One region of the Leucobacter sp. NPDC077196 genome, then DNA from elsewhere that is predicted to be linked to it. Evidence: predicted binding sites of a transcription regulator. Region 1 holds the regulator's gene; the other holds the start of a gene.
What was found. The regulator HrcA, encoded in region 1, represses chaperone genes, less so after heat shock. The targets are predictions, from matches to a motif close to TTNGCACTCGNNNNNNNCGAGTGCNAA.
Positions count from the first base shown of each region.

Region 2: a site for HrcA is predicted at 3,385-3,411, ahead of groES (co-chaperone GroES). Genes of this name have one in related genera too.

Region 1 covers NZ_JBFBML010000006.1:56,346-71,117, forward strand. Annotated here, with positions in the region: gene AB0O71_RS07975 (PhoH family protein) at 1-696, opposite strand, end outside; gene AB0O71_RS07980 (HIT domain-containing protein) at 776-1,126, opposite strand; gene AB0O71_RS07985 (response regulator) at 1,158-1,919, opposite strand; gene AB0O71_RS07990 (ATP-binding protein) at 1,919-3,271, opposite strand; gene AB0O71_RS07995 (cation:dicarboxylase symporter family transporter) at 3,450-4,832, shown strand; gene AB0O71_RS08000 (16S rRNA (uracil(1498)-N(3))-methyltransferase) at 4,804-5,580, opposite strand; gene dnaJ (molecular chaperone DnaJ) at 5,583-6,686, opposite strand; gene hrcA (heat-inducible transcriptional repressor HrcA) at 6,743-7,780, opposite strand; gene hemW (radical SAM family heme chaperone HemW) at 7,900-9,126, opposite strand; gene AB0O71_RS08020 (DUF1990 family protein) at 9,175-10,074, opposite strand; gene lepA (translation elongation factor 4) at 10,071-11,924, opposite strand; gene AB0O71_RS08030 (MOSC domain-containing protein) at 12,017-12,913, shown strand; gene rpsT (30S ribosomal protein S20) at 13,082-13,342, shown strand; gene holA (DNA polymerase III subunit delta) at 13,415-14,446, opposite strand; gene AB0O71_RS08045 (hypothetical protein) at 14,488-14,685, opposite strand; gene AB0O71_RS08050 (ComEC/Rec2 family competence protein) at 14,748-14,772, opposite strand, start outside.
Region 2 covers NZ_JBFBML010000001.1:375,458-390,229, reverse strand. Annotated here, with positions in the region: gene AB0O71_RS01920 (GuaB3 family IMP dehydrogenase-related protein) at 1-319, opposite strand, end outside; gene guaB (IMP dehydrogenase) at 419-1,921, opposite strand; gene rarD (EamA family transporter RarD) at 1,997-2,920, opposite strand; gene groES (co-chaperone GroES) at 3,008-3,304, opposite strand; gene AB0O71_RS01900 (DUF4190 domain-containing protein) at 3,541-3,990, shown strand; gene AB0O71_RS01895 (class I SAM-dependent methyltransferase) at 3,987-5,228, shown strand; gene AB0O71_RS01890 (hypothetical protein) at 5,297-5,773, opposite strand; gene tsaD (tRNA (adenosine(37)-N6)-threonylcarbamoyltransferase complex transferase subunit TsaD) at 5,900-6,982, opposite strand; gene rimI (ribosomal protein S18-alanine N-acetyltransferase) at 6,979-7,554, opposite strand; gene tsaB (tRNA (adenosine(37)-N6)-threonylcarbamoyltransferase complex dimerization subunit type 1 TsaB) at 7,551-8,195, opposite strand; gene tsaE (tRNA (adenosine(37)-N6)-threonylcarbamoyltransferase complex ATPase subunit type 1 TsaE) at 8,192-8,704, opposite strand; gene AB0O71_RS01865 (holo-ACP synthase) at 8,701-9,087, opposite strand; gene glmS (glutamine--fructose-6-phosphate transaminase (isomerizing)) at 9,181-11,031, opposite strand; gene coaA (type I pantothenate kinase) at 11,064-12,056, shown strand; gene AB0O71_RS01850 (hypothetical protein) at 12,137-13,420, shown strand; gene glmM (phosphoglucosamine mutase) at 13,521-14,772, opposite strand, start outside.

The DNA of each region.
Region 1 (14,772 bases):
CGTGGTGTTCTGCGCCTCGTCGAGCACCACGAACGATTCGTTCAAGGTGCGCCCGCGCATGTAGGCGAGCGGAGCGACCTCGATCGTTCCGCTCGCGAGGAGCTTCGGCACGACATCGGCGTCCATCATCGATCCGATCGCGTCGAAGAGCGGTCGCAGATAGGGATCGATCTTGTCCTCGAGCGTGCCGGGCAGATATCCGAGCCGCTCACCGGCCTCGACCGCGGGACGCGTCAGGATGATCTTCGCCACCTCGCGTCGCTGCAACGCTTGCACGGCCTTCGCCATCGCCAGATACGTCTTGCCGGTGCCCGCCGGCCCCACACCGAACACGATGGTGTGCGAGTCGATCGCGTCGACGTACGCGCGCTGGCCCCGGGTCTGCGCGCGAACCGCGTGCCCGCGCACACTCACAATCGGCTCGCTCAACATCTGCGCTGCCGTGGGGCCCTGTCCGTCATGCACCATTCGCGTCACTTCCTGCACGTCGCGTCGCGAGACCGTACCGCTGCGCCTCGCGAGTTCGAGTATCTCCCTGACGACCTCTTCGGCGGTTCGCACGCTTCCCGAAGGCCCGCGCAACGTGAGCACCTGATCCCTCGCGTGAAACGACACCTCGGGGTGCTGTGCTTCGAGATCGGAGATCAGCTGGTCGCGATGCCCGAGGAAGGAAGCGAGGTCGACGCCCGCGAGCATGATCGTGCGTTGCAGGTCGGGATCGCCCCCTGCGGCGGCGTCACTCGGCTGCGCGTCGGGTACGGCGTCGATCGGGAATTCAGGATCCACCGAGTGATCGCTCCTCAAGATTGCCTGCAAGGAGGTGGGCGTGGACGTGGAAAACCGTCTGGCCGGCCGTCGCGCCGCTGTTAAAGACGAGCCGGTACTCGCCGTTCGCGTGTGATTCGGCGAGGCGCTGCGCGACGGCGACCATCTCGGCGAGTGTCCCCGGCTCGGCGGCGGCGAGCTCGGAGACGTTCGCGTAGGCCGTGGTCTTGGGAATGACGAGAATATGCACAGGAGCCTGCGGACTGATGTCGGGAAAGGCGAGTACCCGATCGGTCTCCGCGAGGATCTCGACGGGAATCTCACCGGATACGATCTGTGCGAACACGGTCTCTGCTGCCATGGTTCCAGTGTAGACGCTGGTGGGATCGCGCTCAGCGCGGGTCGGGCGGATCGGGCTGGCGGCGCTCGGACTCTTGAGGCCTGGCCTGTGCCCTCCAGCGGTATTCGGTCTGCGGGCGACCCCGCGCCCCGAACCGGGCACACCGTTCCGCTCGATGATGGTGTGCGAGGTACTCCAGATATCGTCGACTCACTTCGCGCGAGAGCCCGAGCCGCCGGGCGAGCTCAGAAGCGGTGCACGACCCGATTTCGCTCAGTATCACCGAGACCTGATCGAGCGTGCTGGCGGCGAGCCCTTTCGGCAGTGTCGCGATCGGGGTGGTGCGCAAGGAGGCGAACATCGTGTCGATGTCGTGCTGCGTCGCGGCCCCGCCGGCGGCCAGGCACCGACGGTGATACTCGCGAAATGCCTCGATCCGGTCCCTGAACAGTGCGAAGGTGTACGGCTTGATCAAGTACTGCACAGCACCCAGCGCCACCATCTCGCGTACGACTTCGACATCGCGCACCCCGCTCACGGCGATGACTTCCGTGCGCACGCCTCGCGCGCGCACGTGGCGCAGCACGTCGAGGCCCGTGCCATCGGGCATCGTGATGTCGAGCAGCGCCAGGTCGGCCCGAAGCGTCGGTCGAGTGAGCGCAGCGACGGCAGACCTGGCGCCGGAGCACTCGGCCACCACGGAGAATCCGCCTACGCGATCCAGATGGGCGCGATGGAGTTCGAGCGCGAGCGCATCGTCATCGGCGATGATCACCCGTATCGAGTCGCTCGTGTCACGCACGCCTGGAGACATCACAGCTGCTCCGCCGCAGACGCCGAAATCGCACCTGACGATGGCGCGGGCGCCGGACTCGCCGTACGCCCGGTATCAGAGCGCGGCAGCCGCACGACGAAGGTGGTCGGCGCCTCGTGGGCAACGATGGTTCCGCCGCAGTCGCCGACGATGCGATGGACGAGCGCGAGACCGACACCTCTGCCTTCTGCCTCGCGGCCCGGGTGCGCCTGCTTCGTGGAGACGCCCCAGTCGAACATTCGCCTCCGAGCTTCGAGCGTGAACCCCTCCCCCGAATCCGACACGGTCAGTTGCACATGTCCGCGCTCTCCTGGATGCATCCGCAGTTCGACGACCCTGGGCCGGAACTTGCTCGATGCCGCGGCGTCGATCGCGTTGTCCATCAGGTTCCCGATGACGGAGACGAGTTCCATTGCGCCGAGCGCAAGTTTCGGGAGCTCCGGAGCGATGTCGACTGCGACAGAGACGCCCCGCTCGGCCGCCTGGGCGGTCTTGCCGACGATCAGAGCGCTCACGGCCGGGTCGAGCGCTTCGGGAGCGGCCACGACGTCGGCCAGTTCTTGGCTGCGAAGCGCAGTCGCTGCGAGCATGTCGATGGCTTCGTCTTGCCGACCGAGTTCGAGCAGCGCAATCGCGGCGTGCAAGCGATTGCCGTGTTCGTGGGTCTGCGCTGCGAGAGACTCGCTGAGCGAGCGCAACGAGTCGTGCGAGATCAGCGCGTCGCGCACCGCTTCGGCTGAAAGGTCGCCGGTAATGCGACGCGTGACTCGTCGGGCTGCGAAGGCGGCGAACCCACCGATCACCGCGAACGTTCCGCTCACCGCAAGGGCGAGCGGAATCTCATCTGAGATCTTTTCCGCAATCGAGCTGACGGTGATGCCGACCGACACCCACCCGACCGTCGCACCAGAAGACTCCGTGACCGGGGCAATGGTGCGCACTGACGGTCCCAGCGTGCCCGTCCATCGCTCCGTCAAGCGATGCGGCGCATCGGGAATCGTGCCTCGGTAGCGTTTTCCGATCTGCTCCGGATCCGGGTGGGTGAATCGTGTTCCGTCGCGGTCCATCACGGTGATGTAGCTCACACCGACGTCGCGCCTGAGCTCCGACACGTGCTCCTGCATCAGCGCGACGCGCTCGGATTCGAGGCGTTCAGAGAGCGCGATCGCGGTCTCAGGCGCCGAGGCGATCGCGATCGCGAGCGCCTGCGTCGTGCGCTCGGTGTGCCGGTACTCTGCCCGCCGGCTGTCCCACATCAGCAGCGCTGTGACGATGACGCTCACTGCCAGCACTCCGGCCATCAAAATCGCGAAGACGCGCGAGGTGGCACTCGATCGACCTTCGTGACTCATGAGTCACATCATCTCATGTCGACGGGCCTGCTGTACCGGCTGGGGCAGGCCGAGTCCGATATGCCCGAAAAGAGCTGAAGACGCGGATGCGGCCTAGCGTGATTGCGCACCGCGGGTGTGCCGCAGAGGCGCTCTCGGATCGGTGCACACGAACAACGGCGTTCTCAGGAGGAACATCATGGCCGCGACAACACCCAGTGAATTCGGATCGTCACCGCGGAAGCAGCGAAGGAAGGCGTGGGACAGGCACACCTGGCTCTACGTCGCCGTCATCGCTGCCGTTGTGCTCGGCGCGGTCGTGGGGCTCGTGTTCCCGGGCTTCGCCGTCGGGCTCGAACCGCTCGGCAAGGCGTTCGTCGGCCTCATCAAGATGATGATCGCCCCGATCATCTTCTGCACCATCGTCATCGGCGTCGGCTCGATCGCGAAGGCCGCAACCGTCGGAAAGATCGGCGGGCTCGCCCTCGCGTACTTCATGACCATGTCGACCTTCGCTTTGGCGATCGGGCTCGTCGTGGGCAACCTGCTCCACCCGGGAACCGGTCTCGACATGCAGGGCGCGGAGTACGCGGTCGAAGGCGAAAGCAGCAGCACGCAAGACTTCGTGCTGGGAATCATCCCGACGACGTTCTTCTCGGCCTTCACAGGCGAGAGCGTGCTGCAGGTGCTCTTCATCGCGCTGCTCACCGGCTTCGCCCTCCAGGGTCTCGGCGATCGAGCGGCTCCCGTCATGGAGGCGATCCGGCACCTGCAGACGCTGGTATTCCGCATACTCAGCATGATCCTCTGGCTCGCGCCGCTCGGAGCATTCGGCGCGATCGCCGCCGTCGTCGGGAAGACGGGAGCGACAGCGATCTGGAGTCTCGGCGTGCTCATGATCGGTTTCTACATCACCTGCATCATCTTCATCGTCGGCGTACTCGGGACCCTGCTCTATGCGGTCACACGCATCAACATCTTCGCGCTGATGAAGTATCTCGGACGCGAGTACCTCTTGATCGTCGGCACCTCGTCGTCCGAGTCGGCCCTGCCGCGCCTCATCGCCAAAATGGAACACGTGGGCGTCTCGAAACCGGTCGTCGGCATCACCGTTCCCACGGGCTATTCCTTCAACCTCGACGGCACCGCGATCTACCTCACCATGGCCTCGCTCTTCATCGCCGCGGGCATGGGCGACCCGATGAGCGTCAGCGAGCAGATCGGGCTGCTCGTCTTCATGATCATCGCCTCGAAGGGGGCCGCCGGGGTGACGGGGGCGGGCCTGGCGACACTCGCGGGTGGGCTCCAGGCGTACCGGCCCGAGTTGGTCGACGGAGTGGGGGTCATCGTGGGCATTGATCGATTCATGTCCGAGGGACGAGCGCTGACCAATTTCACCGGCAACGCGGTTGCGACGCTGCTGCTCGGATCGTGGACGAAGCAGATCGATACTCAGCGCGTGCGTCGCGTGCTGAGCGGCGAGGTGCCGTTCGACGAATCGACGCTCAGCAGCGATGAGCACGGGGCGCGCACGCTCTCCGCAAGGCCCGCGGTCACCAGCGGGCGAATGCCGCGTTCATGACCGCAATCGCGGCGGGGCCGGCAGAGGAGGTACGGAGCACGGTGTCGCCGAGCAGCAGCACCGTTGCTCCGGCCTCCTGGAGCGCATCGAGCTCATCGTCGGAGAAACCGCCTTCCGGTCCGACCACGAGCAGCAGCTCCTCCGGCGGGCGCCCCGCTGTCGCTGCGGATCGCGCCCACGTCGAGAGTCTCGCGGTGCCGCGCGGGTGCAGCACGACCACCGCTCGATCCTCACGCGCGGCGAGCTCTTGCAGATCCCGCAGCACGAGAGGTTCGCGCACCACGGGAATGCGCGCGCGCATCGACTGCTTAGCGGCCTCGCGGGCGATGCGCTGCCACTTCGCGCGTCCCTTCGCGACCTTCTCCGGCCCGCCCGGGCCGTCCCAACGTGACACGGACCGCGCGGCCTGCCACGGCGCGATCGCGTCGACGCCGAATTCTGTGGACTGCTCGACGGCGCGCTCATCCCGGTCCCCCTTCGCGAGGGCCTGCACGAGCACCAACCTGGGCGTGCTCTCCGCTGCACGCGGGTGAGCGAGATCGATGCGCACCGTGAAGCGGTCCTTGGAGACGGCTTCGACCGTTCCCTCGGCGTACGCGCCCGCGCCGTTGCCGATCGAGGTGCGCTCACCGACCCGCAGACGACTCACCCGCACTGCATGGCGCGCCTCATCACCGCCGACCTCGACCAGCGCCCCAACCACGAGGTCAGCTTCGTCGAGATCTTCGCGGTAGTAGAGGTTCGCCACGATCAGCCCTGACGGAAGAAGCGATCGCGAATCTTGCCGAAGAAGCCCTGGTGGAACTCACCGAGGTGCGGAGCATCGTCCTTGCGCAGCGACGCGAGCTGCCGCACGAGATCCTTCTCCCGATTCGAGAGCTTCGTCGGAGTCGCGACCTGCACGGCGATCTTCAGATCACCGCGGGTGGTGCTGCGCAGGCCCTGGATCCCGCGACCGCGCACCGTAAGCATGTCACCCGACTGCACGCCGGGCTCGACCTCGACTTCGACCTCGCCGTCGAGCCCCGCGAGCTTCGCATCGGCGCCGAGAATCGCGTCGGTCATGGAGAGCTGCATCGTGCACAGCAGGTCGTTGCCGTCACGACTGAATATGTCGTGATGCATCACGCGGAACTCGATGAACAGGTCGCCATTCGGTCCGCCGCCGGGGCCGACCTCTCCGCCGCCGCGCATCTGCAGGCGCGTCCCGGTATCGATGCCCGAGGGCACCTCGATGGGGAACGTGCGGCGTTCGCGCACGCGCCCCTTACCCGCGCACTGCACGCACGGATGCTCGATGATGGTGCCGTAGCCCTGGCAGCTGCCGCACGGATGCATCGTGACCACGTTGCCGAAGAGCGAGCGCACCTGGCGCTGCACCTGCCCCTGACCACCGCAGACGTCGCAGGTGACGGGATGGGTGCCCGGCTGGCAGCAGCTGCCCTGACACACCTCGCAAAGCACGGCCGTGTTCACGGTGATCTCGCGCTGCGTGCCGAAGATGACGTCTTCGAGCGAGACGTCGACGCGGATCATCGCATCGTCGCCGCGCTCCGAACGTGACCGCGGTCCGCGCTGGCCCGCGCCCCCGAAACCGCCGCCTCCGAAGAACGTCTCGAAGATATCGCCGAACCCTGCCGCACCCCCCTGCGATCCTCCCATGTCGTAGTGCTGCCGCTGCTCGGGGTCGCTGAGCACGTCGTAGGCGTGAGTCACGCTCTTGAACTGCTCGGCCGCGTCCTCGCTCGGATTCACGTCGGGATGCAACTGACGCGCGAGGCGCCGGTAGGCCTTCTTGATCTCTTCGGCGGTCGCTTCGCGGGTGACGCCGAGGGTCTCGTAATGATCGGCCACGCTGTATCGCTCCTCAGGGTAGGGGGTGAAGTTCGGTCGGACGGGAGGTGCGGTGGCTACCGCTCCTCCCCCAGGAATCGGTTGAGGTAGCGCGCAATCGCGCGCACCGTGGCGATGTTGCCGGCGTAGTCCATACGCAACGGCCCCAAGACGCCGAGTTTGGAGATGGCGATGCCGTCCTCGTACTTCGAGGCGATGATCGACGTCTCAGAGAGGCCGTACGCCTCGTTCTCGCGACCGATCGACGCCGAAACATCGCGATCGTCGTGCACCAGCTCGCCGAAGAGCCGGAGCAGGGTGACCTGCTCTTCGATGGCCTCGAGCACCACCGGCAGCGATCCGGCGAATTCACCGCCGGGGCGCGACAGGTTGGCTGCCCCGGCGACCGCGATGCGATCGTTGCGGTTGGCCTGCAGCTGGCCAGATACCACCGCGAGTACGCGACGCACGAGATCGATCTCGTCGGGCTGCGACCACGCCGAAATGTCTTCTTCGAGCCGCGCCAACGCGGCCGTCGCCGTCTCCACATCGCTGCCAACTGCCGCATCGGCGATGCGTTGGCGCAGACCGTGCACCCAGGCCTCGGTCACTCGAGAAGCCGGCAGCAGGGCGACCTGCTGCTCGACCACGCCGCTTCCCAGGATGAGAACGCTGAGTACACGATCCTCACCGATGGCGACCAGGTCGATGTGGCGCACCACGGTGCGTCGCAGCGACGGATACTGCGCGACCGCGACCTGATTGGTGAGTTGCGAGAGCATGCGCACCGTGCGCGCCATGACGTCATCGAGATCGGAAGACTCGCCCAAGAACCGTTCGATGGCCGATCGCTGCGCAGAGCTCAGCGGGCGAATGCGCGCGAGCGTGTCGACGTAGAGGCGGTACCCCTTGTCGGTCGGGACGCGACCGGAGGAGGTATGCGGCTGGGCGATCAGTTCGTCTTCTTCGAGCAGCGCCATATCGTTGCGGATGGTCGCGGCCGAGACGCCGAAGCTGTGGCGATCGACGATCGCCTTCGATCCCACGGGCTCGTTCGACGATACGTAGTCGCCGACGATCGCGTGCAGCACCGCGAGGCTGCGCTCTGAAACCATCGCCCCTCCTGACCCTGGCACTCACTTGATCCGAGTGCTAAGTCTAGCGCAGCCCGGCCACTGCAGAGCCGGTCGCGCTCGCAGCGAACACGCCCACACACTGCGGCAGAAGTGCCAGGTTATGCGCCCAGCAGTCGGTGCACCACCGTGTCGGCGAGCAGTCGCCCGCGCAGCGTCGGCACGAGGCGACCGGCGATCGCGGAGCGCCCCTCCAGCAGCCCGTCAGCAATCAGCTGCGGGATCGCGCGGCGCTCTGCGGCGCTCAGCACATCCGCCGGCAATCCGTCGACGATCCTCGTCTCGAGCAGGATGCGTTCTTCGCGTCGCGAAGATTCCGAGAGCGTCTCACGAGAGTGCGCGGGCGAAATGCCCTGCGCCATTCGCTGCGCGTAGGCACCGGGATGCTTCACGTTCCACCAGCGCACTCCGCCCACGTGACTGTGCGCACCCGGACCGGCCGCCCACCAGTCCTCGCCCGTCCAATACGCCAGGTTGTGCCGCGAGCGCGTCTCGGGCGAACGCGACCAATTGCTGATCTCGTACCAGGAGAATCCCGCAGCTGCGAAGCGCGCCTCGGCCAGCTCGTACATCTCCGCGTGCAGATCCTCGTCTGGCTCGGCGACCTCTCCTCGTCGAATCTGGGCGGCCAACTTCGTGCCGCGCTCGATGATGAGCGCATACGCCGAGATGTGATCGGGCTCGCACGCGAGAGCCGCGTCGATCGAGCGCTCCCAGTCGCCGAGACTCTCGCCCGGCGTGCCGTAGATGAGATCGACGCTCACCTGGAGCCCGGCCTCGCGCGCCCATTGCGTGACCAGCGGCACGCGCTCAGGAGTGTGCGTGCGGTCGAGCGTGGCGAGCACGTGCGGCACCGCCGATTGCATTCCGAAACTCACGCGCGTGAACCCCGCGTCCGCGAGCGTCTGCAGGTATGCGGCGTCCACGGAGTCGGGATTCGCCTCCGTCGTCACCTCCGCTCCGGCCGCGAGCCCCCACTCCTCACGAATGCGACCGAGCATCGCGGCGAGGTCGGACGCGGGGAGGAGCGTGGGGGTGCCTCCGCCGAAGAACACGGTCGACACGGGCCGCTCGGGCAGCCCAGCACCGCGGAGCACTCGTGCGCCGAGCGCGAGCTCCTGCCCGACCTGCGCCGCGTAATCGTCGCGGGTCGTTCCTCCGAGCTCGCTCGCCGTGTAGGTGTTGAAGTCGCAGTATCCGCAGCGCACACGGCAGTACGGCACGTGCACGTACACGCCAAAGTTGCGTGATTCGGCGCCGACTGCGACTTCGGGCGGAAGGGAGCCGTCTTCGGGAGCCGGGTCGCCGTCAGGCAGCGCGCTGGGCACAGTGCTCTTCGGTGCGAATGTTACTCGCGATGCTCAACGTTCTCTGCGTCACGGGCGCTTGCTCGGCCGACGCTGATGAGCGACACCGGCCGGCTCAGCGCGATCGGCCGGCTCGGCGCGATCGGTCGGCTCAGCGCGATCAGTCGCGGGCGCAGTGTCGGGCTCCGGCTCCGGCTCTGCCTCCGTCGCGGGCTCTGGCGATACCGGCTGCTCCGGTTCGGGCTGCGGCTCAATATCATCAGCCTGCGCACTCTGGACCGCGGCCTGCTCGTCGTCAGCTGCCTGCCCGAGGTCGGGAGCGGGCTGCGCGCCAGGTGCGAGCGCGGCAATGCCGAGCTTCACGGCGTCAAGGGCAGCGCGCACGTCGGCGCGGCCGCGAAGTCCGAGCAATCCGTTCTTCGGCGCTGCGACGAATCCGCGCGCGACTGCCCACACCGTGTCGTCGGCGCGGAACTCGATGAGAAAGAGCTGCTCGCCGACGGCCCCCGCTTCGTCGCCCGTGCCCCACGCAAAGCCGACGCGGCGCTCCTCGTCGACGGTGTACACCACCAGCACGCTTCGGGGATCCTGACCCTCGACATGCAGCACCGCAGTGGTTCCCGCGACGATGTAGGGCTCTCCGTCGGGGCCGAACTGCTCCTCGACCTCCCCGGCGGCCTCGGGCATTCCATCATCCGTGAAGCTCGGGCCGACGTACTCGGAGCCGCCACCGCGAACGATATCGGTGACTCGAACGCCAGAGCCGCGCTGAGCTCCCCAGGTCATCAGCAGGCTCGACGCGATCAAGAATCGCTCCTGCCCGCTTCCGAGACGCAGTTCTTCCTCGTACGAAGTCATTCCCTCCGGGGGAAACCGAACGATGTCGGGATCCTTCGAGGCGCCGACCGCCGCGTAGGCGACCGGCATCTCCACGTGGCTGCTGCGGCGAGCAGGCTGACCCTTGCTCATCGCTTGCCCCCTTCCTTGCCCTCCACATCGCCCGAGAGTGCAGCGATGAATGCCTCCTGCGGCACCTCGACGCGTCCCACCATCTTCATGCGCTTCTTGCCCTCTTTCTGCTTTTCGAGCAGCTTGCGCTTGCGACTGATATCGCCGCCGTAGCACTTCGCGAGCACGTCCTTGCGGATCGCGCGGATCGTCTCGCGTGCGATCACTCGCGCGCCGATCGCCGCCTGAATCGGCACCTCGAACTGCTGTCGAGGAATGAGCTTGCGCAGGCGCTCGGCCATCATGGTTCCGTACGAGTAGGCGTTGTCCCGGTGCACGATCGCGCTGAACGCGTCGACGGCTTCGCCCTGCAGCAAGATGTCGACCTTGACGAGGTCGGCCTCTTGGTCTCCGCTCGGTTCGTAGTCCAGGCTGGCATACCCCTGGGTGCGACTCTTCAGGTGATCGAAGAAGTCGAAGACGATCTCCCCGAGCGGAATGCTGTAGCGCAGTTCGACGCGTTCGCCGAGGTACTCCATGCCCAGCAGGCTGCCGCGTCGACTCTGGCACAGCTCCATGATCGCGCCGACGTAGTCCTTCGGCGCCAGAATGGCCGTCTTCACCACGGGCTCGCGCACGCTCGAGATCTTCCCATCCGGGTACTCGGACGGGTTCGTCACCGTGATCTCGCGCCCATCGTCGGTGGTCACTTGATAGATCACGCTCGGAGCCGTCGCGATGAGGTCGAGATCGAACTCGCGGCGCAGCCGCTCCGAGATGATCTCGAGGTGGAGCAGACCGAGAAACCCGCAGCGGAAGCCGAAGCCGAGAGCCACCGAGGTCTCGGGCTCGTACTGCAGCGCCGCGTCCTCGAGCTTCAGCTTGTCGAGCGCCTCGCGCAGCACCGGATAGTCGCTGCCGTCGAGCGGATAGAGCCCCGAGAAGACCATCGGCTTCGGGTCGGTGTAGCCCGGCAGCGCCTCGGTCGCCGGGTGGCGCTTCGCCGTGACCGTGTCCCCCACCTTCGAGAGGCGCACATCCTTCACGCCGGTGATGAGGTAGCCGACCTCACCGACGGCGAGACCCTTGGTCGGGGTGGGCTCGGGTGCCGAGACGCCTACTTCGAGCGCCTCGTGCTCCGACCCCGTCGACATCATCTGCACCTTTTCGCGAGGCGACAGGTTGCCGTCGATCATGCGCACGTAGGTGACCACGCCACGGTAAGGGTCGTAGACGGAGTCGAAGATCATGGCGCGCGGCGGGCCATCGGCATTGCCGACCGGGGCCGGGATGCGCTTCACGACACTGTCGAGCAGCTCCTCGACGCCGGCGCCCGTTTTGCCCGACACCTTGAGAATGTCTTCGGGCCGACCGCCGATGAGGTCGGCGATCTCGCGCGAGACGCGCTCGGGATCGGCCGCGGGCAGGTCGATCTTGTTGAGCACGGGAATGATCTCGAGATCGTTCTCCATGGCGAGGTAGAGGTTCGCGAGCGTCTGCGCTTCGATGCCCTGCGCCGCATCCACGAGCAGGATCGCACCCTCGCAGGCCGCCAGCGAACGAGACACCTCGTAACTGAAGTCCACGTGCCCGGGGGTGTCGATCATATTGAGCGCGAAGTCTCCATCGTCGGTTCGCCAGTGCATACGCACCGCCTGCGACTTGATGGTGATCCCTCGCTCGCGCTCGATATCCATCCGATCGAGGTACTGCGCGCGCATCTCGCGATCGGGAACAGTACCCGTCACCTGAAGCATGCGGTCGGCGAGCGTCGACTTCCCGTGGTCGATGTGCGCGATGATGCAGAAGTTGCGAATCTTCGCGGGGTCGGTCGACGCCGGTACTGGAGGGTTCAGGCTGCGTGGAGACATTGTCCGCAATTATCGCACGCGCGGGCGACGGTTCGTACGCTGGACACGACGTCGCAATCCGGTGCGCGTCGCACTCCTGCGAGAATGTGCTCATGCCTCGCGTCGTCGCCCTGTATCGCTACCCGGTCAAGGGATTCACCCCGGAACGCTGCGATCGGATCACCGTGCAGCAAGATGGCCGCGTGGTCGGCGACCGCGTGCTCGCGTTCCGCTTCGCGCAAGCGGCGGTGCCCGAGCTGCGCGACGGGCTCGACTACTGGCCGAAGGCGCGGGGGCTCGCTCTGCAGGACTTTCCCGCGCTCGCCGCACTGCGACTCTCGTTCGACGCGGCGGAGCGCCGCATCACGATCTTTCAAGACGAATCGGTTGTCGTGACTACGGAACTGGACGATGCGGGGCGCGAGTGCCTGGTCGATGCGGTGACCGAGTTCGTGCTCGGCACGCACGAAGGAAAACGATTGCAGCGCCCAGGGCGACTGCCGCTCGAGCTCGTCGGCGACGGCGTGCACTCCCGCTTCCAAGATCGCGAACAGGGTTACGTCTCACTGCACAGTCGAGCGAGCGTGCTCGCGCTCAGCGCCGTGATCGACGAGCCCTCGGCCGCCCGTGTCGATCCCGCGAGCGGTGCCGGCGAAACGTCGGCGCTGGACGATCGCCGCTTCCGATCGAACATCGTGATCGACGGCGTCGAGGCGTGGGACGAGCTCGGCTGGAGTGGACGGGTGCGCATCGGCGCGCTCGAGTTTCGCGTCGCCGAGCCGATTGTGCGGTGCCTCGCGACGCACGCGAATCCCGAGACCGGTGAGCGGGACGCGCGGGTGCTCACCGCCTTGACGCAGCGCATCGGCCAGGAGGAGCCGACGCTCGGCACCCTCCTCCTCCCCCGCGAGTTGACCGCGCCCGTGCGCGCCGGAACGGAGCCGGGAACCGCCCGCTGGGGCGAGATCAGCGTCGGCGACGACGTGGAGCTCCTCGATCCGGCGGCCTGAGCGGCCTGAGCGCGCTGTGCGGCACGCCCCCGTGGACTGGGATCCGCTCACCGATTCTGCTAGACTCGGTTCTTGGCTTGCGTGTGGTTTTCACCACACCACCCGTAAGGTGCCCTCTCTCACCGCGCGGAACAACCCGTCAACCGGATCTAAAGGACACATCTCAACGTGGCAAATATCAAGTCGCAGATCAAGCGCATCAAGACCAACCGCAAGGCGACCGAGCGCAACAAGGCGTACAAGAGCGAACTCCGCACCGTTGTGCGCGCAGCCCGCGAGGCTATCGCCGGTGGCGACAAGTCGGTTGCCGAGGCGAAGCTGAAGGCCGCTGGCCGCAAGCTGGATAAGGCTGCCTCGAAGGGCGTCATCCACAAGAACCAGGCAGCGAACCGCAAGTCGAAGCTTGCCGCGCAGGTGGCAGCGCTCTAACTCGCGCTCGCAGTCGATTCAGGCCCCGCTTCGGCGGGGTCTTTTTCGTGCCCGGAGCCGGCATGGCGACAGCTAGACCCGCCCCCGTTTGGCGACGAACAAGAGGTACTTCTCGAGGGCGTACTCGGGGTCGCGGCTGCCACCCTTGAGCCGCCACTCGGTCTCCGCGGCGAGGTCGATCGCGCGGGCGAGATCTTCTTCACGCCACCCGCGCACCTCGCGCAGCGCACGGTCGACCTGCCACGGCGCCATACCGAGCTCCTTGGCCAACTGGCCGCCGGATCCTGCCGCGCCGTACACCCGCGCCATCGCCCGCACTTTCATATTGAGCGCCGCGAGCATCGGGATCGGGTCCGTACCGGTTGAGAACGCCTGGCGCAGCAGCACGAGCGCATCGGCCGCGCGCCCGGCGGTCGCAGCGTCGGCCACACGGAACGCGTTCGTCTCGACGCGGCCCTCGGTAGCCCGCGTGACCTGATCCTCTGAGATCCGCGTGCCCACATCCGACACGAGTTGTCCGATCGCACCCGCGAGCTCGCCGATCCCGCCCGAGTACGCCGCGGCCAGCTGACGCGCGGCGCCGGGCGTCACCTGGGCCCCCAGGCGCCGAAACTCGGCCTGCACGAACGCGAGGCGATCCTGATCCTTCTTCACCTCAGCGCAGACCACCTCGATACCGTCGCCGGCTCCCCCGCGCACGAGATCGAGCAGGGCCTTGCCGCGCTGGCCGCCCGCGTGCCGCAGCACCAGCGTCGTATCGTCTGCGGGTTCGGCGACGTATCGCTTCGTGTCCTCGAGAAACGCATCCGAGCACTTCTCAACGCTCTCAACGCGAATCAGCCGGGGTTCGGCGAACAGCGACGGGCTCGCGATCGTGAACAGTTCACCGGCCGTATACGCAGCGGCATCAACGTCATGGACCTCGAGATCGGTATGCGCATCGGTCAGCGCGGCACGAATCGCTTGCCCGGCGCGATCCGCGAGGAATCCCTCGGGTCCCGAGATCAGCACGACCGCCGCCGGACGCGCGTCGCTCCACTCGACCTGCGGAATCTTCGTCTTCGCAGACGCTGCTCTGGGAGCTGCTTTTCGTGCCTGTGCCACCCGTCCAGACTACCGTTCGAGCGGGCGCGGGATCGCGCAGGTTATCCGACGAGACCGCCGAAGAGCAGTGACACCATCATGGCCACGATGACCGAGTTGAAGGGGAACGCGAAGACCACGTTGATGCGGACCAGCGTCCAGGCCTTTCGCGATCGAACCCGCGCCGAGACTGTGGCTGCCATGGTCGAGAGCAGCACGGCGAGCGTGAGGTAGTCGGCAAATCGTGGCGCGCCCGGCAACTCGCGACCGTCAGCAACCCCAACGCGACGAACTGGGATTGTGTTGCCACAGGTACTCCCCACTACTCGCCGTCCTCGACCCAGATG
Region 2 (14,772 bases), on a different contig from region 1:
CCACGGCGGCGATCTCGTCGTCGATGCCCGCCAGCTCCGCAAGCAGGGGCTCGGGGTTCTCGTGTCGGGTCCAGAGTCCCTCGAGGTTCAGCACGCCGAGACCGCCGAGCTGACCGAGCGCGATCGCGGCGGCCGGCGACATGACCGAGTCCATCGGCGCGCCGAGCACCGGGATGTCGAACTGGAAGGCGTCGATCGACCACGACGTCGAGACGAGCTCGGGGTCTCGAGTACGACGCGTCGGCACAATGCCGATTTCGTCGAAGGTGTACACGCGACGTGCACGCTTACCGCGGCCGATCTCGATCTCGTTACTCACCCGACCAGTCTATCTGGCGGCGGCTGGGCGTGCCGCGCCGGGCGCACGAGAGGGGGCCCGGACCGCGATCGATCCGGGCCCCCTCGCACACTCGCAGTGTCAGCGCTTGTAGTTCGGCGCTTCGACGACCATCTGCACGTCGTGCGGGTGCGATTCCTTCAATCCGGCCGAGGTGATGCGCACGAAGTTGCCGCGCTCCTTGAGGTCCACGATCGTGCGGGCTCCGACGTAGAACATCGATTGACGGAGGCCACCGATCATCTGGTGGCTCACGGCGCCGACCGGCCCACGGTAGGGCACCTGCCCCTCGATACCCTCCGGGATGAGCTTCTCATCGCTCGGCACGTCGGCCTGGAAGTAGCGATCCTTCGAGTACGACGTGCGCTCGCCGCGCGTCTGCAAGGCGCCGAGGGATCCCATGCCGCGGTAGTTCTTGAACTGCTTGCCGCCGACGAACACCAGGTCTCCCGGGCTCTCATCGGTGCCGGCGAGCAGCGACCCCATCATCACGGATGATGCACCGGCGACGAGCGCCTTCGCGATGTCGCCCGAGTACTGCAGGCCGCCATCCGCGATCACCGGCACGCCGGCCGGGGTCGCGGCCTTCGCGGCCTCGTACACGGCGGTGACCTGGGGAACGCCCACACCGGCGATGACGCGCGTGGTGCAGATCGACCCCGGCCCGACGCCGACCTTCACCGCATCAGCACCGGCATCGACGATGGCTTTGGCGCCCGCGTACGTCGCTACGTTGCCGCCGATGACGTCGACACCCGCAAACGCCGGGTCTGCTTTGATCTTCGCGATGATGTCGAGCACACCCTTGCTATCCCCGTTCGCAGTGTCGACCACGAGCACGTCGACGCCAGCTTCGACGAGAGCGCTCGCGCGCTTCCATGCGTCGCCGAAGAATCCCACGGCGGCGCCGACACGCAGTCGTCCCGCATCGTCCTTCGTGGCGAGCGGGTACTGCTCCTCCTTGTCGAAGTCCTTCACCGTGATGAGCCCGGTGAGGCGGCCTTCGCCGTCGACGAGCGGAAGCTTCTCGATCTTGTGCTTGCGGAAGATGGCGGCAGCGTCGTCACGGGAGATTCCACGGGGTCCGGTGATGAGCGGCATGCGCGTCATCGCGTCCTCGACCCGCACCTGCGAGCGATCCTTCGGGTCGATGAATCGCATATCCCGATTCGTGATGATGCCGAGCAGCACGTCGTTCGAATCGACGACGGGCAGACCCGAGACCCGGTACTCGCCGCAGATCGCGTCCACCTCGGCGACCGATGCGTCGATCGAGGTCGTGACGGGATTGGTGATCATTCCTGCTTCGCTGCGCTTCACCCGGTCGACCATCTCGGCCTGATCCTGGATCGAGAGGTTGCGGTGCAGGATGCCGAGACCGCCGTTGCGCGCCATGGCGACCGCCATACGCGTTTCCGTCACCGTGTCCATCGCCGCCGAGATCAGGGGGATCTGCAGGCGGATGCGCCGGGTCAGCTGGGTCGCGGTGTCCGCCTCGCTGGGGATGACGTCGGTGTGCGCTGGCAGCAGGAGCACATCGTCGTAGGTCAGACCGGTGAACGCGAAGGGGTCACGCTGTTCCATGGAACCTCTATCTGTGTAGTGGGTGGGGCTCTCAGAGATTCGCGGGCGACCGGGATGCGGCGCCCGTACCGTCTCTCAGTCTAGGGGAATCGGGGCCGTGTTGACCTGCGCCGTCGGCGAACGTCGGAGTTGCCGCACCGTGTCGATGATCAGGATGACGAGGGCGATCCAGACGCCGATGAAGCCGATCCAACGCCCCGTCGTGATCTCCTCCTGCGTCACGAACGCGCCGTAGAAGAATCCGAGGATCGGCGTCAAGAACTGCAGGAACCCGATGTGGGCGAGCGGAAGGCGCCGAGTGGCTTCGCCGAAGAGGATCAGCGGGATCGCGGTCACGATGCCGCTGAACAGCACGAGCGTCGTGATGCCGGTACCGAACGTGAAGGCCGTCAACCCGGAGGTCGCCGCGATCAGGCCGAGCTGCACTGCGGCGACGGGAAGCGTGGCAAAGGTTTCGATCGTGAGCCCGGTGATGCCGTCGACCGCTTCGCCCGCGTGCTTGTGCACGGCTCCGTACAGCCCGAACGAGAGCGCGATGCCCAGCGCGATCCATGGAAACGACCCGTAGGCGATGGCTGCGATGAGCACACTGATGCCCGCGATCGCGACCGCGACCCACTGCAACCGACTGAGAAGCTCCTTGCGAAACACCACACCGATGAGGATGGTGAAGAGCGGGTTGATGAAGTATCCGAGCGCCGTCTCGAGCACGTGCCCGGTCATCACGCCGATGACGAAGATCTGCCAGTTCGCATAGAGGAACAGCGCAGAGAGCGCGAACCACCCGAGCAGTCGTGGATTGCGCAGGATCACGCGGACCCGGTGCCAGCGCTTCGTGACAGTCACGAGCAGCAGGCAGAAGACGAGCGTCGTAGCCACTCGCCATGGCACAACCTCGAGGGGGCCGACCATTGCGATGAGGCCGAAGTAGAACGGGAATGCGCCCCACCAGAGGTACGCGCCGAGACCGAAACCGAGTCCCGCACGTGTCCGCCGCATCGGAGCAGTCTACTCCCGTCGCGCGCCCGCACACGACAGCGGCCCCGATGATCCGTGAGGATCGCCGGGGCCGCTGGAGCGCCGCTGCTAGCGGGTGACGACTGCGAGAATGTCGCGAGCCGACAGGACGAGGTAGTCGTCGCCGCCGACCTTGACCTCGGTGCCGCCGAACTTCGAGTAGATCACGATGTCGCCGGTGGCGACGTCGAGCGGAATACGGGTGCCGGAGTCAGAAATACGACCCGGACCCACCGCGACAACTTCGCCCTCCTGGGGCTTTTCCTTGGCGCTATCGGGGATCACGAGACCGGAAGCGGTGGTCTGCTCTGCCTCGACCTGCTTGATAACGATACGATCCTCGAGCGGCTTGATGGCGACCGACACGGTTGACCTCTTTCCAATGTCTGAAGTGTGTACACGCCCGCCCCATGCGAGCGCGTCTACCCCAGAGTCTATGGCTCTCGTTGGCACTCGTGCAAGGGGAGTGCCAGCGTCGCAGCGGGGAATCGCCGACAGCGAACAGCGCGCCGTGCCTAGAATGGATCGACGCCCTGAACTGGCACCGCCAACGGGTCCGTCGCTCGCAGTCAGATGATTCGACGCACACCGATGGAGGAGCAATGTCCACGCCACAGTACCCCGAGCAGCCCACCACTCCCCTGCCGCACCTGGATCAGAACGCGCCCTACGGCCAGCAGCATCAGGCTCCGCAGCAGTCGAATGCTCCCCAGCCCCCCGCGTATCAGCCGCAGCAGGGGTACGACTCGCAGCAGTTCACGACTGCGCCGAGCGGAACGACGCTCGACAAGACCAACACGTTCGCGTTCCTCGCGATCATCTTCGCGTTCCTCAGCCCCATCGCCGGCATCGTCTTCGGCCACATGGGGCTCAGCCAGATCAAGCGCACCGGGGACGCGGGTCGCGGCATCGCGCTCACCGGGCTCATTATCGGGTATGCGTACTTCGTATTCCTCGCGCTGTTCATCGTGATCTACATCGGCTTCCTCTTCACCATTTTTGCGGCGGTCGGCAGCACAATGTCGGGGTTCGATTCCTACTCGTCGTATTGATCACCCGGCGCGAGCACGCGTCGACGGAACCGCTCCCGGGATGGGAGTTCCTGCTCAGCGATAACGGCATCGTCGCGTTGAGCGACGTCTGCGCGGCGCTCGAATCCGGTTCGACCAGTGACGCCGTTGGCCGCGGTCTCCGTTCGTCCGGGCGCGCGCCGGATGAAGTTGCCGCCCTGTTGACGCAGGCCCGACTTCGAGAGAAGGCTCGTGCGAAATTCGGGAGTCTCGCACGCGAACTGCTCTTCACACCTGCGGCGCTCGAACAGGCCACGAGGATCGCGATCGCGCACGGCCACGCGGCCCGTTTCCGCGACGCCGGCTGCGATCGGGTAGCCGACCTCGGGTGCGGACTCGGTACGGAATCGATCGCTCTCCTCACGTACGGCCTCGCGCCCGTCGCCGTGGAACTCGATGCGTTCACCGCCCGCATCGCCGCGCACAATCTCGCACGGGTCGCCGCGCGCAACGGTGTGCCGTCGCCTGTCGTCGCCTCAGGCGATGCAGCGGCCTTCGATCTTTCAGCGGTCGACGGCGCCTTTCTCGATCCCGCACGTCGTACGACGGGCCATCACAATACGCGTCGCATCGCATCGCCCGACGACTATTCCCCCTCCCTCGATTTCGCGTACGGTATCGCGGAACGGCTGCCGACCGGCGTCAAGCTCGGTCCGGGGCTCGATCGCGACCTCATTCCCGAAGACGCGGAGGCGCAATGGGTGTCCGTCGATGGTCACGTCGTCGAGACGGCACTCTGGTTCGGTGCAGTCGCGCGGCCCGGGGTCTCTCGCGCCGCACTGGTGCATCGGGGGGATGAGACTCACGAGATGACGGCCGCCGCAGACGCTTCCGACGTCGACGTCCGGCCGATGGGCGAATACCTCTATGAGCCAGACGGCGCCGTCATTCGCGCCCGCCTCATCGGAGCACTGGCGGAGACGCTCGGCGCCGGCATGATGAGCCCGGGCATCGCCTATCTCACCGCAGATGCGAGCATTTCAACGCCGTTTGCCCAGGTCTTCCGGGTGCTCGAGCGACTGCCCGTCAAGGAGAAGGATTTGCGAAAGGCTCTCGCGGCCCGCGGCATCGGATCACTCGAGATCAAGAAGCGCGGCGCCGACGTGGACCCCGCCGCGCTGCGCGCGCGACTCAGATTGCGCGGACGCGAGCACGCGACGCTCGTGCTCACGCGCGATGCCGACGGAAGACACTGCGCGCTGCTCGCCGAACGCTGCTGAGCCGGCACACGAACGGCGGACTCCGGAATCGAAATTCCCGAGCCCGCCGCCCACGCAAGTGGTTCAGATCAGTTCACACCGGCGCAAGACACCATCTGACCCGCGACTTCAACCATCTCGGCGCCATTGGAGCACTCCTCCACCGCGCTGAGGCCCAGGCTGAGCGCGAGGAAGAAACCGATCGTCACAATCGCACCGATCACGAGCGCGATCGCGCCGGTGATGATGCCAGTGATGGAAAGCCCCTTCGACTGACCCTTGCGGAGCGCGATGATGCCGAGGATCAGAGCAATCAGGCCGCCAACCGCGCCCGCAACCGGGACCCAGCAGAAGATCAAGCTGAGCACGCCGAGAATCAGCGCGGTGAGCGCCAGCCCTTTCGGCTTCACCGGCCCGGCGTTGTAAGCCGGCGCGCCATGGTTGGTCGCTGCGGGATCGTACGCGGGCGCGCTCGGCGCTACAGGAGCGTGCGCGGCGTCGGACGAGGCGGGAGGCGGCGGAACCGGGTTCGAGTTGCGGTCGTTGCCAGGCAGATTGTCGGACATGATTCTCCTTCGATCGAACGTCGATGAGGCGCATTCCCCCATTCCTACTTCAAAGATAACGTTCAGCTTCGACGAATGGCGACTTTTCTCTCGCGAACGACGCGGCCTTGACGCTCGGCCCGAGCATCAGCGCATCTGCACCTGCTGCACCGGGAGCGTCGAGTCGGCCCCGAAAACGAGCCCGGACGGCTCGTGCCCGGCGGCGACGAGCTGCGCCCCGAGCGAGGCGATCATCGCTCCGTTGTCGGTGCAGAGCGACAGCGGCGGCACACGGAGCTCGATGCCGGCCGACGCGGCTCGCTCCGCGGCGAGTTCACGGACGCGAGCGTTGGCCACCACGCCTCCGCCGAGCAGCAGACGCGGCACATCGAGGTCACGGCACGCGGCGAGCGCCTTCGTGAGCAGCACGTCGGCGACCGCTTCCCGGAAGCTCGCGGCGACATCCGCGACCGGAACCGGCCCTCCCGCGGCCACTCGCTTCTCGACCCACCGAGCGACCGAGGTCTTCAGTCCCGAGAACGAGAAATCGTAGCGGTGCCGTTCCAAGTCCTTCGGGAGCGTGAGGCCGCGCGGGAAGCGGATCGCGTGCGGATCCCCCGCAGCCGCGACCCGATCGATTTCGGGACCACCGGGATACGGCAACCCGAGCAGCCGCGCGACCTTGTCGAACGCCTCGCCCGCCGCATCGTCGATGGTCTCGCCGAGCAGTTCGACATCGGACACGAGGTCGCGCACGAGCAGCAGTGACGTGTGCCCGCCCGAGACGAGCAGCGCAACGGTCGGGAGCTCGAGCTCGCCGACGGCGCCGACGGCCTCGCGCAGCCCATCGCCGTGCAGCAGGTCAGCACCCACGTGGCCCACCAGATGATTGACCGCGTACAGCGGCCGATCAAGCGCCACTGCGAGCGCCTTCGCAGCGGAGACACCCACCATGAGTGCGCCGGCCAGTCCCGGCCCGGAGGTCACGGCGATGGCGTCGATATCTGCGAGCGCGACACCGGCATCTGCGAGGGCCCGTTCGATCGTCGGGGTCATCGCCTCGAGGTGCGCACGTGCGGCGACCTCGGGAACGACGCCGCCGTAGCGGGCATGCTCGTCCATCGACGATGCGATGGCATTGGCGAGCAGCGTACGCCCCCGCACGATGCCGACGCCGGTCTCGTCGCAGCTCGTCTCGATGCCGAGAACGAGTGGCTCGGTCGTGGTCATGCCTGATCCTCCAGTGCCGTGGCGGCCGAATTACGGGCGCGCACCTCGAGCCGCATCACGATCGCGTCGACGCCTTCCGGCTGGTAGTACCGGGGCCGCACACCGATCTCAGCGAACCCGAGGGTCGTGTACAGCCGGTGCGCCACGGCGTTATCCGCGCGCACCTCGAGAAAGACCTCGCGCACCCCTCGCGCCTCCGCGCTGTCGAGCAAGAGAGTCATGAGGCGGCGTCCCTGTCCCATGCCTCTGAGCGACGGATGCACGGCGATCGTTTGGATATCGGCATCGGTACCGACTGCGAGCAGGCCGCCGTACCCGAGCACATCACCGTTCGAACCGGCGAGCACGAAGTAGTCGCGATGATCACCCACCAGCTCCTCGCGCATCATCGACAGACTCCACGCCTCGGCGCCGAAGACCGAGGCTTCGAGCGCCCACACGGCATCGAGATCGTCGAGCGTCGCCCTGCGCGCCGAAGGAGCCGCGTGGTCTGCGGGAGCTGCGGGAGCTGCGGGAGCTGCGGAGCCCGTCGGAACCGCATGAGCTGATTCGGAAACGGTGCCGTCGCTCATGTCGAAACTCGCTTCGGCGCTGAGGGTTGCGCGACATCGGGTGCGCGGAGGTAGAGCGTACGGTCGTCGTCGAACGGGCGCCCGGCTGCCAGACGGCGAGCCGCGAGCAGCACGAGCGACGCGGCAGGAATGCGCTCGGGCCAGAGATCGCCCGCTCGCTCCGCGTAGTCGGTGCGCGCCATCAGCGTCGGGCCCTCTGCGACGACGGGGATGCCCGCCGCGTCCAGACCGTCGAACTGCGTCACGAACAGCTCGCGGCGCCGCGCGTCTTGCACGACGCGCAACTGGCCCGTTTCTCCCCGCTCGAACGCATCGAGAGCGACCGCTGCGTGGCCCTGCACGGCGAGCACCGGCACGCCACGCCCGAGCGCGAACGCGTGGGCCGCCGCGATTCCGACTCGCAACCCCGTGAAGGGCCCCGGGCCGATTCCGGCGACGACCCCCGTCACTTGCGTCGGCGACAGGTCGGCCGCGCGAAACACCTCGTCGAGGAGCCTTCCGATGGCTTCCGCATGCCCTCTGGCGTCATCGCTCGCCGCGATCTGAATGCCCTGCCTCGATCCCAGCGCGACAGTCGTGCCGATGGCGGTGTCGATGGCGAGCAGTACGTGCTCCCCCACCTCTGGTGCCGTGGTACTCATGGCAGTACTCCCCCCGCCCAGCGCGGGCCGTAACCGGTGATGGTGATCCGTCGCGGTTCGATGAGCGCCTCCGACCAATCGGCCGCTTCGGTGTCTGCGTCTTCGGTCCCCATCGGCCGCTCGATCACGAGCTCGATCCAGCTCGAACGTGTATCGACGATGCCGGCGCCCCACTCAGCCACCACGACGGAACCCTCGAAGTCGAGGTCCAGGTCGTCGAGCTCATCGGGGCCCGCCAGTCGATACGCATCGACGTGCACGAGCGGCGCTCCACCGACCAGCGACGGATGCGTCCTGGCGAGCACGAACGTAGGGCTCTGCACGGGGCCGCGCACTCCGAGCCCCTCGCCGATGCCTCGGGTCAGCGTGGTCTTCCCTGCTCCGAGCGGGCCGGTGAGGATCACGAGATCGCCCGCGCGGAGCACACGCCCCAGTCGCGATCCAAGGGCACCCATGGCCTCGGGATCGGCAACGTGATGCACCTCTTCGACGACGCGCTGCGCGGTCATCGCACCCCCTCCGCGGCCTCGGCCTCTGGCGCCCTCGCCTCCACCACGACGAACGCCGTGGCGAAGCCGCCATCGTGCGTCATCGACACGTGCGGCATCGCCGCACCCGCCAGAGCGAGCGCGGCGAGCAGCCGGTCCGTTCGCACGAAGGCCGGGGGCCTGTCAGTGTCGCGCACGATTTCCATATCGTGCCAGTTCAGCCCGTCAGAACCGCCCAGCGCCTTGATCAGAGCCTCCTTCGCGGCGAAACGCGCCGCGACCGAATGCACCGGCAGGTAGCGCTCCGCCTCCGTGAAGAGTCGCTCGCGCAAGCGCGGTGTGCGGGCGAGGGTGCGCTCGAAGCGAGCGATATCGACCGTGTCGACGCCGATTCCGAGAATCATCACGCTCCTCACGCGCCGCAGCGCTGCTGCCCCGACGCACCCTGCTTACTCGACCGTGTTCTTACTCGATCGAGTTCTTACGCGACCGCATCCTTACTCGACCGTAACCGACTTCGCGAGGTTGCGCGGCTGATCGACATCGAGACCCTTCGCGGTCGACAGCTCGAGGGCGAACCACTGCAGCGGAATCACCTGCAGCAGCGGCTCGAAGAGCGTGTCGGCGAGCGGCAGGCGCACGACGTCGTCGGCGTAGGGCAGCACCGCAGTGTCGCCCTTCTCCACCACCGCGATGACGCGGGCGCCGCGAGCTCGGATCTCCTGGATGTTTGAGACGACCTTCGAATGCATGATCGGCGAGGTGCGCGGGCTCGGCACGAGCACGAACACCGGCTGACCGTGGTCGATCAGGGCGATCGGTCCGTGCTTGAGCTCGCCTGCGGCGAAGCCCTCGGCGTGGATGTACGCGATCTCTTTGAGCTTCAGCGCACCCTCGAGCGCGATCGGGTATCCGACGTGGCGTCCGAGGAACAGCACCGAGCGAGTATCGGCCATCCAGTGCGCGAGCTGCGCAATCTGGTCGCGAGTCTCAATCGCCTCCGCCACCTTCGCCGGGAGCGCCTCGAACTGCTCGACCGCACGCGCCTGCTCCTCTGCGGAGAAGGTGCCTCGTACGCGTGCGAGGTGGAGGCCGACCAGGTAGATCGCGGTGATCTGCGCGATGAACGCCTTCGTCGACGCGACCGCGACCTCGGGGCCGGCGTGCGTGTAGACGGCGGCGTCCGACTCCCGCGGAATGGTCGCGCTCTGGGTGTTGCAGACCGAGATCGTCGTCACGCCGCGCTCGATGGCGTACTTGACGGCCATGAGCGTATCCATCGTCTCGCCCGACTGGCTGACCGAGATTACCAGCGTGCGGTCGGAGAGCACAGGATCGCGGTAGCGGAACTCGTGACTCAGTTGCACCTCGACGGGAACCCGCGCCCACTGCTCGATGGCGTAGGAGCCGACGAGTCCCGCGTAGGAGGCGGTGCCGCAAGCGATGATGATGATGCGATCGATCTCGCGCAGGCGATCATCGCCGAGCGCGGTGAGCTCAGGAATCTCGACGCCGGCCCCCGAGACTCGCCCGCGCAGCGTGTTCCCGACCGCGTCAGCCTGCTCATTGATCTCCTTGGCCATGAACGACGACCAGCCGCCCTTGTCGGATGCGTCCGCGTCCCACTCGACCTCGAACTCCTCGAACTCGACCGTGTTGCCCGTGAAGTCGGTGACCCGTACTTCAGCGGGCGTGATGATCGCGATGCTGTCCTCTTCCACGGCGACGGCGCGCTTCGTGAACGAGACAAAGGCGGCGACATCGGACCCGAGGAAGTTCTCGCCGTCGCCGAGACCGATCACGAGCGGGGAGTGGTGGCGAGCCGCCACGACCTTGCCCGGCTCGTCGCGATGCATCGCGAGCAGAGTGTAGGTGCCGTGCAACCGCGCGACCACCGTGCGGAATGCGGCCTCCAGATCTCCCTGTCGCGCAACCTCGATCCCGAGCAGCGCGGCGACGACCTCGGTGTCGGTCTCACTCAGCAGTTCGATGCCCTCCGCTTCGACCTCAGCACGGAGCGCGGCGAAGTTCTCGACGATGCCGTTGTGAATGACGGCCAGCTTGCCGTCATCCCCGAGGTGCGGGTGCGCGTTCACGTCGGTCGGGCCGCCGTGCGTCGCCCAGCGCGTATGTCCGATACCGGTGCCCGCGGCATCCAGCGGACTCGCTTCGAGCAGGTCCTCGAGCCGGGAGAGCTTGCCCGAGCGCTTGCGTACCGAGAGCGCCCCCGTCGCGTCGACCACCGCGACGCCCGCAGAGTCATACCCCCGGTATTCCAACCGTCGAAGTCCGTTCAGCAGTACCTCGACCGTGTCGTTCGGGCCGACATATCCAACGATTCCACACATGGTGCTTAGTTTAGTGGCACCATTGATGCACGATGACCCAGAACACCTCCCCGGCCGGCGCCGCGGTCTCCACCGACACGCACCCGCTCATCCGCCCCGAGTTCACTTCGCCGTTCACCGAGATCGGCCGCGACGAGTGGGCCCGGCTCGCCGGGGAGACCCCGATGCCGCTCACCGAGGGCGAGATCGCGGCCTTCCGCGGTCTGGGCGAACCGCTCGATCTCGCCGAGGTGTCCCAGGTCTACCGGCCACTCAGCCGCCTCATCAACCAATACGCCATCGCCGCACGAGAGATGCACCAACGCACTCGCGGCTTCCTGCAGCGCGGCAGCGAGCGGCAGAGCCCGTTCGTCATCGGCATCGCCGGATCGGTCGCGGTGGGCAAGTCGACCGTGGCGAGGATCCTGCGCGATCTGCTCGCGCGATGGCCGGAGACGCCGCAGGTCGAGCTCATCACGACCGACGGATTTCTGTACCCAGCCGCCGAACTCGAGCGCCGCGGCATCGCGCATCGCAAGGGCTTCCCCGAATCCTACGATCGTCGGGCCCTGCTCCGATTCGTCTCCCAGGTGAAGGCCGGCGTCGACGAGGTGCGGGCTCCTCACTACAGTCACATCGTTTACGACATCGTGCCTGGCGAGTACACCGTCGTCCGTCGTCCCGACATCCTGATCGTCGAGGGGCTGAACGTGCTGCAGCCCGCCTCGATGGATCATCCGCTCGCCGTCAGCGACCTCTTCGACTTCTCGGTGTACGTGGATGCTCGGTCTTCCGACATTCAGCGCTGGTACCGGCACCGGTTCTTGCAATTGCGCGAGAGCGCGTTCGCGGATCCGACCTCGCACTTCCGTCGCTTCGCGACGATCGACGACGACGCGGCGCTCGCCATCGCCGATGAGTTCTGGAACAACATCAACGAGCCCAATCTCGTGGAGAACATCAGACCGACGCGCGCGCGGGCGAGCCTCGTGCTGCGCAAGGAATCGGACCACCGCGTGCAGAAGGTGCTGCTGCGCAAGTTGTAGCGGTGCCGGCTTCGGGCCGCCCCGCCGGCTCCGGGCACCTTCCTGCTCCGGTGTCTGCAGCATCGCTTACGCTGGAGGCTATGCGCCCCCATCGTTGTATTCGGAGCACCCTGATTGCGGGGCTCGCCGCCTCGCTCGTGCTCGCCGGAACGATACCGGCGATCGCCGTCGATGGCGGGAGCAGCGAGGGCGGCTATCCCACGTGGTCTGAAGTGCGGGCGGCGCAGGATTCCGAAGCGGCGACGCAAGCCGAATACGAACGCCTGCAGAGCGCATTGCAGCAATCGAGTGATGAGGCGACGACTGCAACGACGGCCGCAGCGGCCGCCCACAGTCGTGCGCGGGAGGCACGGGAGGCGCTCGAGGCAGCGGTCGCCCGTGAAGAGGCGCTCCGATCTCGCATCGCGCAGGCCGAGCAGTCGTTCGGCGACAATGATGAGGCCCTCGGGCGCATGGTCTCCTGGATGTACACCAACGGGACGGGACTTGCGAGCGCAAGCGCGCTCGCAACGGCGTCCGACCCAGAGGAGTTCATGGCGAAGTTCAGCATGTCATCCCAGGTGTCGGGAACCTGGAACGGCATCGCCGAACGCGCGAAGACAGAGGTCAATTCGGCGAGCTCGCTCCACGACCAGGCTGCAGACGCGAAGCGAGAGCGGGAACGTCTCGCAGACGATGCTGATGCGGCCGCTGCGGCCGCTGAGCGGGCGCAGCGCGACTCGGACGCCGCCGTTGCACGCGCGGGCGAGCGAAGCGAGACGATGTATGCCCAGTTGGCTGCACTGCGCGGAACGACCGCTGATGCAGAGCGCCAGTATCAGATCGGCTTGCAGGTGGCCGAACAGGCCGCGGAGCAAGAGCGGCAGCGCGAGGAGGCGGCGCGGCAGCAGGAAGAGCGTGACCGCAACGCGAGCTCCCCCGCGGACACCCCCGCGGGCGGGTCGGAGACACCGGGGGGCGCTGATCCCGGCACGGGGGGCGGGAACCCAGGTGGAGGCAACTCCGGCGGCGAGAATCCCGGCGGCGGGGACCCGGGCGGCGGCGTCAGCATCGACCCGGCTGGTGCGAAAGCCTACGCTCGTTCGTCCCTCGGCGCCCATGGTTGGGGCGACGACCAGTTCTCCTGCCTCGTCTCGCTCTGGAACGGGGAATCGGGTTGGCGTGCCGATGCACTCAACCCCTACAGCGGCGCGTACGGCATCCCCCAGTCACTGCCTGCCGAGAAGATGGCCGCTGCAGGCCCCGATTGGCGGACGAACGGCAACACGCAGGTGGACTGGGGTCTTTCATACATTCAAGCGGCCTACGGGAGCCCGTGCGCAGCCTGGGTCGCCTGGCAGGCGCGAGATCCGCACTGGTACTGAGCCCGTTATTCGCGCTGCTCCCGGCTCTCGAGGCCAGCGCTGAGCAGAAACGCCGATGCCCAGTCCCCGAAAGGACCGGGCATCGGCGTATCGACTGGCCTTACACCGCGAGGCGTTCGAGCACGATGCCCGCGAGGTCGTCGGCGAGGCGCTGAGCATCGTCAACGTGCTTCGCCTCGACCATCACTCGGACGACCGGCTCCGTACCCGACGGACGCAACAGCACTCGTCCATTGCCCGCGAGGGCGATCTCGGCCTGACGCACCGCCTGTTGCAGCACCTCGTCGCCGTCGACGCCGGTCCGATCGACGCCCCGCACGTTCACGAGCACCTGCGGATAGACCGTCATGCACGTGGCGAGCTCGGTCAGCGTCTGCCCGCTGCGCACGATCTCAGCGGCGATATGCAGACCGGTGAGAATTCCGTCACCTGTCGTCGCGTGATCGCTCATGATCACGTGACCCGACTGCTCCCCGCCGAGAGAATATCCCTCGGCGTTGATCGCCTCGAGCACGTACCGGTCACCGACCCCCGTCTCGACCACGTCGATGCCGTTGTCTGCCATCGCGAGCTTCAGACCGAGGTTCGACATCACCGTGGCGACCAGCGTGTTGCGCACGAGCTTTCCGCGACGCGCCATCGACAGCGCGAGGATCGCCATGATCTTGTCGCCGTCGACGACGTTACCGGCAGCGTCCACTGCGAGGCAGCGATCCGCGTCCCCATCGTGCGCGATCCCGAGGTCCGCGCCGTGCTCGATAACGGCAGCGGCCAGGGGCTCGAGGTGAGTCGACCCGACGCCCTCATTGATGTTGAAGCCGTCGGGATCATTGCCGATCACGGTGACCCGGGCACCCGCGTCAGTGAAGACATCCGGTGAGATGCCCGCCGCGGCTCCGTGCGCGCAGTCGAGCACCACGTGCACACCGTCGAGGCGTGTGCCCTCGAGCGTGCCGAGCAGGTGCACGAGATAGCGGTCCTCGGCGTCTGCGAACCGACGAATGCGTCCGACCTCGCGGCCGGTGACGGCCACGACCGGACCCTCCATCGCCGCTTCGATCTCGTCTTCGACATCGTCGGCGAGCTTGCGCCCGCCTTCGGCGAAGAACTTGATGCCGTTATCGGCGGCAGGATTGTGCGAGGCCGACACCATGACACCGAAGTCGGCGCCCGTGTCGGCCACCAGGTACGCCGCTGCAGGTGTCGGAATCACTCCGGCGTCGAGAACGTCGACGCCGGCGGAAGCGAGCCCGGCGGAGACCGCCGCCGAGATGAACTCGCCGGAGACGCGCGGATCGCGCGCTACGACGGCAACAGCACGACGGCTCTCGCCCCGGGCAGAACGCCCGAGA